2 regions of the Brevibacillus soli genome follow, and region 1 is predicted to be linked to the other one. Evidence: riboswitches for the same ligand, from Rfam matches in the RefSeq annotation. Region 1 holds a riboswitch; the other holds the start of a gene.

The links. A riboswitch is a leader RNA that binds a small molecule or an ion and turns the genes downstream of it on or off. The one in region 1 is predicted to bind S-adenosylmethionine.
Region 2: another riboswitch for S-adenosylmethionine. It lies ahead of metK (methionine adenosyltransferase); the one in region 1 lies ahead of metH (methionine synthase).

Annotation. Positions count from the first base shown of each region.
Region 1 is NZ_JBIYSM020000008.1:8,862-14,769, forward strand. Features, by position in the region: gene metH (methionine synthase) at 1-2,949, opposite strand, end outside; SAM riboswitch class I at 3,062-3,161, opposite strand; gene ACE99V_RS04875 (YjcZ family sporulation protein) at 3,364-3,468, shown strand; gene ACE99V_RS04880 (hypothetical protein) at 3,560-4,042, shown strand; T-box leader at 4,091-4,345, shown strand; gene argS (arginine--tRNA ligase) at 4,410-5,908, shown strand, end outside.
Region 2 is NZ_JBIYSM020000005.1:32,166-38,073, reverse strand. Features, by position in the region: gene ACE99V_RS03220 (sensor histidine kinase) at 1-236, opposite strand, end outside; gene ACE99V_RS03215 (polysaccharide deacetylase family protein) at 233-1,249, opposite strand; gene metK (methionine adenosyltransferase) at 1,501-2,706, opposite strand; SAM riboswitch class I at 2,835-2,936, opposite strand; gene ACE99V_RS03205 (hypothetical protein) at 2,990-3,448, opposite strand; gene ACE99V_RS03200 (S8 family peptidase) at 3,471-5,908, opposite strand, start outside.

The DNA.
Region 1 (5,908 bases):
GGGAAAGGAGAAACGTTCCAATACCTTGGCGTGGTCGTGCGGATCGTAGACGATGATGTCGTCTCCCTCGGACTGTGCAGGGAAAAACCGATACATGCCATGGGCCTGAATGGTCCCTTCCTGCTTTGCCTCTTTCAGCAGTTCTTCCACCACTTCGTACAGCTCCGACACTTTTTGGTCTCCGCTCTCCAGAAGCTTGTCGACATTGCCGCGAACGCCCAGATGCTTGCCCAACAGCATCCGCAGATTCAGATAAGGCTGCAGATGGCTGATTGGATAATTTCGCAGGACGTGACGCTCCAAGTCCGGCGGCAGGTAGATGGGGACGGTGCGGCTGACGCCAGACCGTTTGGGCCGCAACGGGGGTTCTTCGGTTTGGACGGACACTGCCGCAGCATCTTCCATTACGGTGTGGTGATTCTCCTGCAGCTTTTGCCGTTCGGAAGGGTTCTGCAGCCGATTCACCAGATCGAGCCCGTCCATCGCGTCTTTGGCGTACAGGACGATTCCCTGGTACTCCGGTGCGATGCGGTTGGAGGTGAACTTGCGGGTCAGTGCCGCTCCGCCGACCAAAAGCGGGACGTCGATGCCGGCTGAACGGAGATCCTGCGCGGTAATCACCATCTGCTGCGCCGACTTTACCAGCAGGCCGGACAGCCCGATCGCGTCCGGTTTCTCCTGGCGGCAAGCGGCTATCAGCTGTTCCGGCGGCACCTTGATGCCTAAGTTGACCACCTCGTACCCGTTGTTCGCAAGGATGATTTCCACCAGGTTTTTCCCGATGTCATGCACGTCCCCTTTGACGGTTGCCAAAAGGATCTTTCCTTTCGTCGCCGATTCAGATTTTTCCATAAACGGTTCGAGGAAGGAGACAGACGCCTTCATCACCTCGGCACTTTGCAGCACCTCGGCGACGATGAGCTGGTTGGCGTTGAACAAGCGGCCAACTTCCTCCATTCCTGTCATCAGCGGTCCGTTGATGATTGCAAGCGGCGTGTACGTTTCCAAAGCAAGCTTCAGATCGTCAATCAGTCCGTCCTTGGAGCCTTCCACGACGTATCTCGCCAGCCGCTCCTCCAGACTGAGTGACGACACTTCGACGCTTGGACCTTTCTTCTTCTGACGGTAGAACTCCGTAAAGGAAGCCAGCGTCGCTTCATTTGTCTCAAACAGCAGTGCCTCAGCCAATTTCCGCTCTTCTTCCGGAATAGAAGCGTAGCGCTCCAGCTTCTCCGTATTCACAATGGCATAGTCCAGTCCGGCCAGGGTCGTGTGATAGAGGAATACGGCATTCAACACTTCCCGCCCCGCAGGCGGGAGACCGAACGAGACGTTGCTCACTCCGAGAATGGTTTTGCAGGAAGGCATCGCCTCCTTGATCTGGCGTATGCCCTCCACGGTTTCCAGGGCAGATCCGATGTATTGTTCATCCCCCGTCCCTACCGGGAAAACCAATGGGTCGAAGATGATGTCTTCGGGTTTGACGCCGTAGGTGTTCACCAGCAGGTCGTAGGAGCGTTTTGCTACCTCCAGCTTCCGCTCGCGGGTAACGGCCATGCCCGTCTCGTCAATGGTGCCGACGACGACAGCCGCTCCGTAACGGTGAATCAGCGGGACCACTTCCTCAAACCGCTGCAGTCCGTCCTCCAGGTTGATCGAATTGAGTATCGCCTTGCCCTGGGAATGTTTCAATCCAAGCTCCATCACTCGAGCGTCGGTCGAGTCGATCATCAGCGGCGCTTTTACCTTTTTGGTCACGTATTGCAAAAAATTTTGCATGTCCGCGTACTCATCGCGGTCCGGATCGGCAAGGCAGATGTCGATGATGTGCGCTCCCCGCTTTACCTGCGCACGGGCGATGTCGGAAGCTTCTTCGTACTGACCGGCTGCAATCAAATCACGAAACTTTTTCGACCCGATGACGTTGGTCCGCTCACCGACCAGCAACGGTCGATTGTCCTGTTCCACGTACACCACGTCAATTCCGGAGACGGCGCTCACCCGAGGCGCTGAGGCTGCCCGCGGCTTGCAGTCTTTTAATGCCTCGGCCAATGCCCGGATGTGCTCCGGTGTCGTGCCGCAGCAGCCGCCGGCGACATTCAGCCAGCCCTGCTCGGCAAAGCCGCGCAATTTTGCCGCCAATGCCTGCGGCGATTCGTGGTAATGCCCGTTTTCATCCGGCAACCCGGCGTTGGGATAACAGCTAACCCCGCACTGAGCCAGGTTGGCCAGTGTCCGCAGATGGTCGCGCATGAACTCCGGACCGGTGGCACAGTTTAATCCAACGGTGATCGGATTCAAATGTTCCAGCGAGACGTAAAACGATTCGATGTTCTGCCCGGCCAGGGTCGTTCCCATCGGCTCAATCGTGCCGGAAATCATTACCGGCAGCTCCACTCCCAGCTCGTCAAAAGCCTGCCGGATGCCAATTCCCCCTGCCTTGACGTTCAGCGTGTCCTGTGCCGTTTCCAGGAGCAGCAGGTCCACTCCGCCGATAATCAGTCCCCTGGCCTGCCGATAGTACGAGTGAACCAGCTCTTCGAAGGTAACGCCGCCGGTCAGTGACAAGGTCTTGGTAGTCGGTCCCATCGAGCCGGCAACGAACCGCGGCCACTCCGGTGTGGAGTAGGCGTCTGCCGCCTCGCGAGCGATCCGCGCAGCCGCCATGTTGATTTCCTCGTCCTTTTCAGAAAGGTCATATTCCGCCAACACTACGGTCGTTGACCCGAAGGTGTTTGTCTCAATGATATCCGCTCCCGCTTCCAGATACGTCTCATGAATCGAGCGGATGAGGTCGGGACGTGTCAGGTTCAGAAGCTCGTTGCAGCCTTCGAACGCTTCGCCGCCGAAATCTTCAGCGGTCAGGTTCGCCTGCTGGAGCATCGTCCCCATGGCCCCGTCCAGGATTAATATTTTTCGTGACAGCTGTTCGTGCAGGGTTGGCTTCATTCCGAAAACTCCTTTGTCTGACGAAAAGAAAATCGCCTGTGATGGAATAAAAAAAATCCTCTTCTGTCTGGAGAAGAGGATTTGTTCGTGAATAAAACACGACTGACGCATCCTCTTATCTTTCAAAGCGCTTGGCTTTGCTGGAATTGGCACCTGATGTTCCGGTTGCCGAGGCTTCATTGGGCCAGTCCCTCTGCCTCTCTGGATAAGAGTGGTTCTTTATCAAGTTGTGGATGGAATGGTTTGCAAATCTTCAGTAATGTTTGAAAGTATCTTATCACTGGAGATATGGTTCGTCAACGGATAAGTGACTTGTCAGCCAGCCGCCTATTTTCATCGGGATGGTTATGCGCCCAATCCAATCCCGACATTCGTGTATAGACTAAAGCATAACTGAAAGGAGGGAAAACAAACTTGAGTACTTCCTATTGCGGAAACGGCATCTTCGACGACAACTTCGCCCTGGTGCTCGTTCTGTTTATCCTGTTGGTTATCGTTGGGTGCTCGAACTGCGACTGATGAACTTCCTGAAAGGAGCCTAGATCCTAGGCTTCTTTTTCGTTTTTATGCTATCATGAAAGGATCATGAAACAAAGGAGCGAAACCTTTCGTGGAACTGTCATTTCCCCAGCAAAAACAGGAATTCCTCTCGCGCCTGGAAACCCTGAAGGAGCTGGAACAAACGGATTTTGAGACCTACTCCCTCGTCAAGGACCGCGAGAGTGGGCAGCACTATTTGCGCTACTCTTTTACCCACATCAACCTTTCCGAAGGAGGGCGGCGCGACGAGTACCACCATTTTCTTCCCCTTCAATCGGACGACGTGCTGGGCCTGATGTTCGGCGAGCAGCCATACCGTTTTCCCGACCACTGGAAGACGACCTATCTGCGCAGCGGCACCGATGACCGGATCATGCCGTTTGACCCCAGTGAAAATCACGACCTGGAAGAGGCAGCGAAGACGGAGCAAGCCATGTTGGCCAAGCTCCTTCAGTACAAGCAGGAGTGGATGGAAACGGACGACAAGGAGCGCTTGACCCGGCAGCTCTTCTCCGAACTGGATGAGCTGATGAAAAAACCGGAAGACAAATAGTTGCATCCCCCTGAAACTGTCCGCTATAATGCAAGAATAAGCAATGAAAGCAAATCGCTGATGAGGAGAGTACTTGTTCGTCGGACGCCATAGCGAGTCGGGGACGGTGAGAGCCCGGCGCGGAGCGGATGAGGAAGCGCACCTCGGAGATACGGCCTGAACGTTTCGGTTCACCTTTCCCGAAGCCGCGTAGGGTTCGTCGGGTCTGCCCGTTACAGCAGCGGAGCGGTTTCTGTCTTGCCGATCGCGCAGGCAGAAGCAACAAGAGTGGCACCGCGGGAGCAACAACCTCTCGTCTCTTTATCGTATGAGACGCAGGGGTTTTTTTATTTTGAATCACCTGTACAAGAAAGGATGTTTGACCAAAATGAGCTACAAACAACAAGTGGCCGAAAAAATTGCATCGGCTCTCGTCAACCTGGGAGTGGAGGAATTCTCGGCAGAAAAAGTTCGCGACATGCTGGAAACCCCTCCCAATCCTGCTATGGGAGATATTGCATTTCCCTGCTTTCAGCTTGCCAAGGCACTGCGCAAAGCGCCTCCGATGATCGCCGGTGAGCTGGCCGGACAGATCTCTGGAGCGCCGCTCAGCCAGGTGCAGGCGGTCGGCCCGTACGTCAACGTCTTTTTGGACCAGCAAAGCGTCGCGAAAGAAGTCGTCGGCACCATTCTCGCAAAGGGCAGCGCCTACGGCGACCGCAACATCGGGCAGGGCCGCCACGTGCCGATCGACCTCTCTTCCCCCAACATCGCCAAGCCGTTTTCCATGGGCCATCTGCGCTCAACGGTGATCGGCAACGCGCTCGCCAACATCATGGAAAAGCACGGCTACAAGCCGGTTCGCATCAACCACTTGGGCGACTGGGGCACCCAGTTCGGCAAGCTGATTGTCGCCTACAAGAAGTGGGGCGACGAGGAAAAAGTAAAGGCAGAACCGATCAAGGAGCTGCTGCAGTTGTACGTCCGATTCCACGAAGAAGCGGAAAAAGACCCGACGCTGGAAGACCTGGGACGCGAATGGTTTAAAAAGCTGGAGGACGGCGACGAGGAAGCGAAGCGCCTCTGGCAGTGGTTCCGGGACGAATCCCTGAAGGAATTCATGAAGATTTACGAACTGATGGGCGTTCACTTCGATTCCTTCCACGGCGAAGCGTTCTACAATGACAAGATGGATCGGGTTGTCGCCATGCTGGAGGAGAAAGGGCTCCTGGTCGAATCGGAAGGGGCGCTGGTGGTTCCCCTCGACGAGTACGACATGCCGCCCTGCCTGATCAAAAAATCGGACGGTGCGACCCTGTATGCCACCCGCGACCTGGCTGCCGCGCTTTACCGTCACGAGACATACGACTTCGCAAAAGCGCTGTACGTCGTGGGAGGAGAACAGCGTCTTCACTTCCAGCAGCTGTATAAGGTACTGGAAAAAATGGGCTTTGAGTGGGCGAAGGAAATGTATCATGTGCCGTTTGGCATGATGTTGAAAGACGGCAAAAAGATGTCCACGCGCAAAGGCAAAGTGGTGCTTCTGGAAGAGGTGCTTGCCCAGGCGATTGCGGACGTCCTGAAAGTGATTGAGGAAAAGAATCCGACGCTTGTGAACAAGGAAGCAGTCGCCCGTCAAGTAGGCGTCGGCGCGGTTATTTTCCACGACCTGAAAAACTTCCGCCTCAACGATATCAACTTCTCGTGGGAAGAAATGCTCACTTTCGAAGGCGAAACCGGACCGTATGTGCAGTACACCCATGCTCGCGCCTGCTCGCTGTTGCGCAAAGGCGGCTACCAGCCGGGTGAAGTGAAACTGGCAGAAGGTTCACTGGACAGCAAGGAAGCGTGGGCGGTTATCACACTCCTGAACAGTTTCCCGGAAGT
Region 2 (5,908 bases), on a different contig from region 1:
CGGCTGACCACGGCCAATCGATTCCGCGCCTTGCGATAGCTGATCTCGAGGATGTCCACCTGCTTGATCACTTTCTCGATTTCCTGGCGCAGTTCGTGAAGCTCCAGCTTCATCGCATTGCCTTCCTGACGGGCACTTTCCGCTATATTAAAGATTTGAGTTTTACTTGCTTCTACGGTTTGTATCGTCCGCTTGATCACTCCATCCAGCATGCCGATGTTAATCTCTTTGTTCATGATTGCTCTCCTTCAAACTCGTTTTTCGCTTTCGTGAACAATTGATGGAGTTTCGATACATCGATTTCGCGCAACCCTACATCAAAACGGGGAATCGCCAGCGGATTCACATCAGCTCGAACGACCCCGGGCTTGGAATTGAAAACGTAGTGATATCCTGCCTGCTGCGCCATTTGCAGCACGATCTCGTTGCCATACCCGAACGGCAGGGAGATGGTGTCGATCGGGCGCCCGATCAGATCCGAGATGCCTACACGCGACATCGTAAAGTCCACGTATAGCCGGTCGCGGTATCCCTGATCGTCTTCCAGTCGCTCCAAATCTTCCAGATAAACAGGGGCAGTTTGCGGGCCAAGCTCCCCCCATTCGTTTTTCGTCGCCTGTTCATGCAGACTGTACGTATGGGAGCCAAACTCAACCAATCCCGAAGCCAGCATTTCCTTCACCTGCTGAACGCTCAGCGGAGTGGTCATGTTTTCCCGCTTCCGCTCTACTGTATCACGCAAACGGCCGGTGATCAAAAAATTCACGGAAGGAAAGTGAAACTGCTGCAACACGGGAAACGCTTTCGTGTAATAGCTCTCGTAACCGTCATCAAAGGTGATGAGCACGGCGTTTTCTGTCGGTAAAACGCCGGCAGACACGAAACGCAAAAACTCTGAGAGCGAAATGGGATGCAGATCGTTTTCATAAAGGAAAGCCATATGTTCCGCAAATTGATCGGGAGCGATGACATAACGCTGATCTGTTTGATCTGTTACGTGATGATACGTCAAGACGACAACCTGATTTTTATACCAGACTTGTTTCCTTTTGTCTGATTTTGGCGGCGGTGTGACGTTTGGATTAGCAGGCCCCAACTCGCTTGTGCTTATAGACGTAGGGACCCGGGGAAAATGTTGCACTTCCGACGCATTTTTTTGCGGAAATATCTTCCCTGCCAGCAGTCCGCCGCTCACAACCAGCGCAAACGAAAACAAAAACACCAGGAGGAACAGTCGTCTCTTCTGCAAGGAAATCCCTCCTAAACCTCTTCTTTACCATTTCGACAGCATGGCACAAAATCCTTTATGTATGTAATTCCATTACAAAATCTTACAGCAAGAATCCCAGCCGACTTAAGCTAGGCTTTACCCACTCGGCGAAAACTACCGCTGTGCCGAGTGGGGTCCCTTTCCGGTGTCGGCTGGGGTCCCGAACACGATCCTAGTGGCTGCACAAAAAAAGCCTAGTGGTTGGTCACTAGGCTTTCTCGCTCTTCTGTTTACTTCGCCAATTCTGCAGCGTCTTTTTTCAGGTCTTCCGCCTTGTCTGTGCGCTCCCATGGAACGTTCAGGTCGTTGCGGCCGAAGTGACCGTATGCAGCGGTTTGCTTGTAAATCGGACGGCGCAGGTCAAGTTGCTTGATGATGCCTGCCGGACGCAGATCGAAGTGCTTGCGTACCAGTTTCACCAGGTCCTCTTCGGAGATTTTGCCGGTGCCGAACGTATCGACACTGATGGATACCGGCTGTGCCACACCGATTGCGTAAGCGACTTGCACTTCGCACTTGTCGGCAAGACCGGCAGCCACGATGTTTTTCGCAACATAGCGGGCTGCATATGCGCCGGAACGGTCCACTTTCGTCGGGTCTTTCCCGGAGAAAGCACCGCCGCCGTGACGGGCATAGCCGCCGTAGGTGTCAACGATGATTTTGCGGCCAGTCAAGCCGGCGTCGCCTTGAGGACCGCCGATTACGAAACGGCCGGTCGGGTTGATGAAGTATTTGGTTTGATCGTCCAGGAATTGAGCTGGAACGACCGGTTTGATCACCTGCTCCATCAAGTCTTTCTTGATTTGTTCCAGACTTGCTTCCGGAGCGTGTTGGGTGGAAATCACGATGGTATCGATGCGAACCGGCTTGTCTCCGTCGTATTCAACGGTTACTTGCGTTTTTCCGTCCGGGCGGAGATACTCCAGCGTGCCGTTTTTGCGAACTTCGGTCAGGCGGCGAGCCAGTTGATGCGCCATGCTGATCGGCAGCGGCATCAGTTCAGGAGTCTCGTTGCAAGCGAAGCCGAACATGAGACCTTGGTCACCGGCACCGATTGCTTCGATTTCTTCGTCCGTCATTTGGCCTTCGCGCGCTTCGAGTGCCTGGTCCACACCCAGAGCGATGTCGGCAGATTGCTCGCCGATCGCCGTGATTACCCCGCAAGTATCGGCGTCAAAACCGAACTTGGCGCGATCGTAACCGATTTCACGAATGGTATCGCGCACCAGCTTTTGAATGTCTACGTATGTGTTGGTGGTGATTTCACCCGCAACGAGCACGAGACCGGTGGTAACGGATGTTTCGCACGCTACGCGGGCATTTGGGTCTTTTGCCAGAATCGCATCCAGAACAGCGTCGGAGATTTGGTCACAAATCTTGTCCGGATGACCTTCGGTAACAGATTCAGAAGTGAAGAGTCGACGACCTTTTTGCAAAGCCATGGTGAAAACTACCTCCTTTATCCTCCATACAGATAGTGTGGGTGCCGAAGCGGGTTTTTAACAAGCAAAAAAAAACCTTTTCCCGTTTGAGGAAAAGGTGCCTTTTGTATGCGTTCCCTAACCTCTTATCGGCCAGAACAGTTCTCCGTTCTGCTGGTTAGCACCGCTTCAAGTCGGTTGCCGGGCTTCATCGGGCCAGTCCCTCCGCCTGCTCTGGATAAGAGTATCCATTACGCATAATAGAATAATTCTTTTTCTATGTCGTGTCAACAACGATTTAACGCAATTCGTACTTTCCTCGCACCATTACGTGCGCGATGCCCTTGTACTTTGAATCAAGCCGCAGCCCGCGGTTGTCGGAACGGGCGATCAGCAGCAGATGATTGTGCGCGACAGGAGCTCCGGCGCGAAGATCGGCTCCCGCAGTGATGTCGGTCAGCCCGTCCCCTTTGTTTCCGGCAACAGAGACTACCTGGCCGGTACGGACGATAAACTCGGTGCCTTCAAAGCCGTACAAGGTCTGTCCCTTGTTCAATTCCACCACGGTCAGCGTGCTTGTGCCTCCCGCATTTGCCAGCGCTTGCTGGATTTGTTGATCCACGTAGCTTTTGGTTACAACCGGATCGTCAACAGAGCCGGGAACGCCGGAGACCCCCCCGTCGGCCCAAGCCTGTGTAGCGAAAATGGCCACTCCAGCCACAGCAGCAGCAAGCATTCCTTTTGTCGTTTTTTTCATCACTGGTTGTCCTCCTTCACTCCTACAATTTATAGGCCTTTGCCAGCAAGACGACCACTTCGGCGCGGGTCGCGTAGCCTTGCGGGCGGAACGTGCTGCCATACCCGTTCAACCAGCGGCGCGAGGTGAGGGCTTCGATCGCCGGGGATGCCCAGTGGGTGACAGGTACGTCGCGATACGAGGAAGTGCTTCGTTTATACAGCAGCGCGTTTTGTGCGCGAGCCACCATCAGGGCCATTTCCGCCCGAGTGATCGCCTGGTTCGGCTTGATCGTCTTGTTGGGGTAACCCTGCAGGATGCCCAAGCGGTACGCCTGCGCGACTTCGTTGTACGCCCAATGCGATCGGGAGAGATCGTAAAACGGATTTTTCCCCGTGTACGCCTGAATGGAAATACCTTTGGCGCGCATGGCCTGGATCAGCATGGTGGCAAATTGCGCCCGGGTAACGGGCTGGTTCGGCTTGAAGGTTGCGTCCGGAAAACCTTTCACCACGCTCTTCTGGCTCAGGCGGGCAATGTCAGAGCGAGCCCAATGGTAGGCAATGTCACGGTAGCCGTCAATGAGCCGCTCCTTGGAAAGCGTAAGTCGATACGCATCGTATTTGAACGGCACGATGCTGTTCAAGCGGATATAATACCTGCCCGGACGCAACCGCAGACCGAAAATCCCTTTTCCCTGATCGGACAGCTCTGCCACTTCGTTTTCGGAGGCAAGCGCATAGTTGAAGGTGCCTCCCCCGTACAAGGCGATGTTGACCCCGGAAGCCACCGGAACAAAGGGAGCGCGAACGCTGACATACGATTCCGAATCGACATCAAATTGGAACCAGTCGTAATCGCTTCTCGACGGGAGCGTTCCGGTCATCAGGTAACCGCTCGCAAGGCGGGAAGCCTGACGATAGTTGTCGTTCGGTTCATTTGTGTCCTTGCGCACCGGCGTATAACTGACGTTCAGCTGGTACTCTGCGTTCACGGCGTTCCGATAATATTCGGTCAGACGTATATAGTACTTGCCGGGGGTTACCTCTTTGACCGCCCGCTCCGTCGGGTCGTTGCGGGTGCCGTCATCGTACGGCTGATCCCAGCTTAACTGGTTTCCTGTTTGCTTGCCCATTTGCAGTTTCAGATCAATGCGCTTGGTATCGGCCGTCACGGATACGTTGAGCCTTCCCTGCTCCCGTACGTAGTAGGAGAACCAGTCCTCGTCCCCCGCTTCATGAAAGTTGCCCGTCACGTTGATCTGATTGCCGACCAGCGGTCTCGCCGTCTGCATGTCATTGTTTCGCTCATAGCGGTCCGGGTTGATGGTGAATTTGCTGGTCAACAGATACGTGAACGAGGCGACTCCCCCGCTCCGCTCCAGCTTGATCTCCATGCGTCCTGTCTTGACCGGGATGGTCAAATTGTCTCCGTTCCCGATGTAATAGGTAACCGGCGAGCGGTTTTCGGGATAAAACGTAGCGGCCATGGGAGAGCCCAAGCGGGACGTAATCGAAGCGGTAAACGTGACTTTTCCGTCGTACGGGATGTCCATGTAGTACCAGTCGATCGTATCGGACGGTGTCAACTGCGCCCGAAGCTGGGACTCGATCGGAAACGGCTTTGCCGAGGCCACGCTGTTGTTGGGTTCATGGAAATCAATCGAGGGATGGGTGCGTACAGCGCGGCTCACGTCCAGTATTCCATATCCGGTTTTTCGATCCCATCCCGGTTGTCCCAGATCGTTGGCCGTCTGATACAGCAGCTGCCGAACCTCCAGAGGAGTCATGCGCGGATTGCGCGCCAGCATGAGCGCGGCTGCACCCGCTACCTGAGGCGCGGCTGCCGAAGTCCCGGACATGGCACCGTATCTTCCGCCCATCTTGGTCGTGTAAATGCTGCGGCCCGGTGCCACCAGGTTCAGTTCCGGCCCGAAATTGGACTGATACAGCGGCTCGTTGTTCGGCCCAACAGCTCCCACGGCAATGACCGTCGGGTAAGCAGCCGGATAGGCAACACGGTTCCCTTCGTTCCCCGAGGCGGCAATCAAGACCGCCCCGCTCGCCTCTGCCCGCCGCACGGCTTCCTCCAGCGACCTGGTATAGGACAGGCTGCTGACAGACATGAGGATGACTTTGGCCCCCCTGTCCAGAGCGACATGAATCCCTCTCGCTACGGTATCTACGTCCGCGATCGCGTCTTCGTCCAATACCTTGATTGGCAGGATTCTCGCATTCCACAGCACCCCGGAAACGCCAATCCCATTGTTCCCTTTTGCCGCCAAAATGCCCGCCACTTCCGTTCCGTGACCGTTGTCGTCCTCCGGCGGCCTTCCCGGATGCACGAGGTTCACACCCGGCAGCAGGTTGCCTTTCAAATCGGGATGGTCCAAATCCACCCCTGTATCCAAGACGGCAATAACCGTGGAAGAGTTGCTGTTCACCATACTCCAAGCCTTGTCCGCTTTGATCTGCCGCAGAT